DNA from 2 places in the Pseudomonas sp. KU43P genome. Region 1 is predicted to be linked to the other one. Evidence: riboswitches for the same ligand, from Rfam matches in the RefSeq annotation. Region 1 holds a riboswitch; the other holds the start of a gene.

What was found. A riboswitch is a leader RNA that binds a small molecule or an ion and turns the genes downstream of it on or off. The one in region 1 is predicted to bind thiamine pyrophosphate.
Region 2: linked by a shared signal. The riboswitch ahead of thiC (phosphomethylpyrimidine synthase ThiC) and the one ahead of KU43P_RS13340 (TenA family protein) in region 1 are both predicted to bind thiamine pyrophosphate.

The regions. Positions count from the first base shown of each region.
Region 1 covers NZ_AP019365.1:2,936,383-2,938,844, forward strand. The annotation lists gene tenA (thiaminase II) at 1-472, opposite strand, end outside; gene KU43P_RS13340 (TenA family protein) at 469-1,116, opposite strand; TPP riboswitch at 1,196-1,305, opposite strand; gene KU43P_RS13345 (Ig-like domain-containing protein) at 1,591-2,462, shown strand, end outside.
Region 2 covers NZ_AP019365.1:544,815-547,276, forward strand. The annotation lists gene KU43P_RS02425 (TolC family outer membrane protein) at 1-710, opposite strand, end outside; TPP riboswitch at 873-979, shown strand; gene thiC (phosphomethylpyrimidine synthase ThiC) at 1,135-2,462, shown strand, end outside.

The DNA.
Region 1 (2,462 bases):
GATGGTTGCTCAGGTCGCCAATCTGCCCAGACAGGGCACGGCCGATTTCCGCGTAGCCGATCACGCAGGGTGCCAGTGCCACGTGAAGTTCGAGCAGATCGCCCGCCGCGCCGCAGTCCAGTACGTAACGGGTATAGGCCACGGTGGCCTGGTGTTCCGGCGCCGCCTCGATGTCGGCCTGCGTCAGACCCCAGCGCGCGCACAGCCGCAGGTGCAGTTCGGTCTCATCAAGGATGGCCGCCAGGCCAGCCTGAGCGGCGCGAATGTCGGCAGGCAGGCGGCTCTTGTAGGCGGCCAATGCCCAGGCGCGGGCGAACTGGATGAGAAACAGGTAGTCCTGCACCAGGTACTGACGGAACGCTGCCTCGGGCAAGGTGCCCTCGCCCATCTGGCGAACGAAGTCGTGGTCCACGTAGCTGGCCCACTGCGGCGCGGCTGCCGATTTCAGGCGTGCGAAGATGTCCATGCTCATGCTTGCTCCTCATAGATGGCATCGAAGAAGGCCAGTTCCAAAGCCACGCTACGGGCGTAGAAATCGCTGCTCAGTTCAGGCTCCTGTGGCCCGACCCGGTCCAGCTCGGTTTGCAGGAAAGCGACGAAATCGGCAAACGCGGGGTTGTCGTGCAGGGTGATCCACTCGGCGTGGACGAAGTTCGCCGGCAGTGGCTTGGGTGCCTCGAGCGCCCAGTCCAGGTAAAGGCCCTCGGCGACGTTGAGTACCGCCAGGGCGGCCGCGTAGGAACGGCTGGCGGCAGCTTCGCGCATGATCGCCTTGAAACCGGCGGTAGGCAGTGTGTCCGCAGGCTCGGCGCGCTGCGCTGGGCTCACGTCCAGGGCCTCGAAGGCGCGCAGGAAGTACGTGTTCTCGTCGCTGCAGATCATGCCGGCGAAGCGGCCCAGGCGCAGGCGCGCCTCGAAGGTGTCGGCCGTGGCGATGGCCGCGCCGAGCAGGGTCACGAAGCTGTCGATGAAGCGATGGTCCTGGATCAGGTAGCGGACCATGATCGGGTCCGCCACGCTGCCGTCGCAAAGCTCGGTGACGAAGCGGTGGCCGACGGCGGCCGACCAGGTCGGTTGGTTCTGGCGACGCAGGGTTTCGCTGAAGCGTTCGGTCAAGGTGCTGCCCTCCATAAGGGTGACAGCGAGGCCGTTCGAGTTGGTCATGAAGCGGCCTCGCAGTGAGGCCGGCAAAAAGGCAGGTCGGCAGTCCCATCCCTTCGCCGGCATGATCCGGATCAGGTTCGAAGGGTCACCGCGCTTGGCTGCGGTTTCTCAGCCCTTTGCCGGGCTCCCCTTGGTGCTGAGCAGGTATACAGGAGGATGGCCACGTCGCCAAGCGCCATTTCCCCGTGCCCATGCCCCAAAAGCACTTGCAGGCCCACCGAAACTGGGCCCACGCCACCCCGTTTCTGGGTTCCAATCCCCAGTTCTTGACACCCCGTTGTTTTGCGCGCCTCAGATCCTTCAAGGTTTTGTATGACAAACCATTACCGAAACGCCGATTGGCACAACCGTTGCTCCAGCCGATTAAAACGGGCAATACGCCATTGATGGCACCAAGCCATTTAGCTGCGAGCGAGGCATCCGGCAATGAAAACACATGCCACCTTCCACCCCACGCGCCACGCCTTCGAATTGACCGCCGTCACCGCGTTGATGGTCAGCTTCGGCCTGACCTGCGCGATGGCCTCGTCCTTGGATGACGTGAGCGAACCCCCTCCAACGGATCCCTCGCACTACGACGACCAACCGGCCGACCCCAACCCGGCACTGCTGAACCTGTCCAACCTGCCCGAGGCCAACGAAGGTTCGCTGGAACTCAAGGACGGGGTATTTGGCGACCGCGCTACCAACCGTGTCGACAACGTACTGCCGCCAGCGCTGCAGACCTCGCGCAATTACCCTACCAACGGCAAGCCCAGCCCGCTGTTCGGTGCCCTGCCCTACACTCAGCAACTGCTGATGTTCGAAGAGTTCGGCCCGGAAAAGCTCGACCCCAGCCTGCCCCCGCCGAGCCTGACCTTCCCGGTGCCCACCCTCGGCGCAGCGCCCGCCCAGGACCCCGACGTGGTCGCCCGCAGCAGCCCGAACGGCAACGCCCTGGAAGCCTTCCTCAAGCAACCGGGCCTGTACCCCTTCCCTACCCAGTACTCCAACGTACTAGACCGCAACCCGTGGAAGGCGCAGATCGAGCTGTTCCTCAACCGCAATTCGGTGGGTTCGCCAGCCGAAGGCCGGCCACCAGGAAAGGGCTGGTCGCACCAGCGCTGGAACGAGTTCTACCCTCAGGCTGCGTTCAAGACTGCGCAGGCCGGTGCGCGCATCAACCAGGGGCTGCGTGACCGCAAGCAGTTGCACAACTACGCCGTCGGCGAGTTCGGGCCCGGCGGGCTGTACTACCAAACCTCGGATATCCCGACCACGATCGGTACGACCAAAGGTATCGACACCCGTTTCCACCC
Region 2 (2,462 bases), 2.4 Mb from region 1:
GTCGGCACCTGGATTGGCAAGGTGTGGACAACACCCTGGATCGAGCTGTACTCGCGGTTGGTCAAGGTCACCAAGGCTTCGAAGGCATCCTGCACCTGGCGCTCGGCAATGATCCGGTTAGCTCGCGCGGTGTCATAGCTGGCCTGGGATTGCAGCACGTCGGTCTTGTCGGAAAGGCCGACGTCGAAACGCTCATTGGACTGGTCGAGCTGGCGCTTGAACGCCGCTTCCTCGGCCTTGGTCGCGGCCAGGTTGTCCTGGGCGCGCAGCACGGCGAAGTAGTTTTGCGCGGTCTGCAGGATCAGGTTCTGCTCGGTGGCCGACAGTTCCAGCGCTGCCTGCTCGTTGACGGCCTCGGCAGCCTGCAACTGGAACCAGCGGTCGGCGCGAAAAATCGGCTGCGACAGGGTGGCATTCCAGGCGTTGCCACTACGGTTGGTGGTGGCCGATGGTTCGTCGAGCTTGGTACGCGTGCTGAGCATCTCGGCACCGGCCGACAGGTTCGGCAGCAGGCCGGCACGGGCCTGGGGCACCACTTCGCGGCGGGCGCCATAATCGGCGCGGGCGGCGGCAAGATCGGCGTTGTTGTCTACCGCTTCCTGGTAGACGCTGACCAGATCGGTCTTCACCGTTGTGGGCACATCCGCTGCCCAGACCACTCCGTTGGACGCACAAGACACGGCAATCGCCAGTGAGAGTTTGCGCAGCATAAAGGCAATCCTTGTACGAAATTTTAATTTCTGAACTGTTGAGTATCGAATGACGGGCCAGTGTAGTGCCGTGTGCAGCCGGCAACAATCGCCGAGTGTGCCTTTCATCATCACTACGATTTACCCGCTTGGCTTTGCCGACCACTCCAGTCTAGACTGCGCATGTTCTTGTCGGGGTGCCTTGAAGCAAAGGCTGAGATCGCAGAGGTGCGGATCCCGTTGAACCTGATCAGGTTAGCGCCTGCGTAGGGAACAAGATTGCTCGCCTTCCCGGGGAGCCTCTTGTGCCAGGTCCGGGAATGTCACAGCTGCATGCAGCTCAAGGCACCCCTCCATCCGGCACTGCACACCCGTCAAGGGGTGCGTTCGCGTCTTTCAGGTTCACCCCGACATCCGCCCAAGGAAGACGTCTGGAGAGCCTGTGATGAGCAAACAAGAAAAAACGATCAACCTCAGCGAGTCGGCCCAAGTCGACCAGCAGTCCGTGCAACCTTTCCCGCGTTCGCGCAAGGTGTATGTCGAAGGCTCGCGCCCGGACATTCGCGTGCCCATGCGCGAAATCAGCCTGCACGATACCCCCACCGACTTCGGCGGCGAAAGCAACGCGCCGGTGCTGGTCTATGACACCTCCGGCCCGTACACCGACCCCAGCGTCGTCATCGATGTGCGCAAAGGCCTGGCCGATGTGCGCTCGGCCTGGATCGACGCGCGTGGCGACACCGAGCGCCTGGCCGGCCTGAGCTCCAATTTCGGCCAGCAGCGTCTGAGCGATGCCGAGCTGGCCAAGCTGCGCTTCGCCCATGTGCGCAACCCTCGCCGTGCCAAGGCTGGTGCAAACGTCACGCAGATGCACTACGCCCGCCAGGGCATCATCACCGCCGAGATGGAGTACGTCGCCATCCGCGAGAACATGAAGCTGCAGGAGGCGCGCGCCGCCGGCCTGCTCAGCCAGCAGCACGCCGGCCACAGCTTCGGTGCGAGCATTCCGAAAGAGATCACTGCCGAATTCGTGCGCGAAGAGATCGCCCGCGGCCGCGCAATCATCCCGGCCAATATCAACCACCCGGAACTGGAACCGATGATCATCGGCCGCAATTTCCTGGTGAAGATCAACGGCAACATCGGTAACAGCGCGCTGGGTTCCTCGATCGAGGAAGAAGTGGCCAAGCTGACCTGGGGTATCCGCTGGGGCTCGGACACGGTCATGGACCTGTCCACCGGCAAGCACATTCACGAAACCCGAGAGTGGATCATCCGCAACTCGCCGGTACCGATCGGCACTGTGCCGATCTACCAGGCCCTGGAAAAAGTCGGCGGCGTTGCCGAAGACCTGACCTGGGAGCTGTTCCGCGACACCCTGATCGAACAGGCGGAGCAGGGCGTGGACTACTTCACCATCCACGCCGGCGTGCTGCTGCGCTACGTGCCGCTGACCGCCAAGCGGGTCACCGGCATCGTCAGCCGTGGCGGTTCGATCATGGCCAAGTGGTGCCTGGCGCATCACCAGGAGAACTTCCTGTACACGCATTTCGACGAGATCTGCGAAATCATGAAGGCCTACGACGTCAGCTTCTCGCTGGGCGATGGCCTGCGCCCAGGCTCGATCGCCGACGCCAACGACGCGGCCCAGTTCGGTGAGCTGGAAACCCTCGGCGAGCTGACCAAGATTGCCTGGAAGCACGACGTGCAGTGCATGATCGAAGGCCCGGGCCACGTGCCGATGCAGTTGATCAAGGAGAACATGGACAAGCA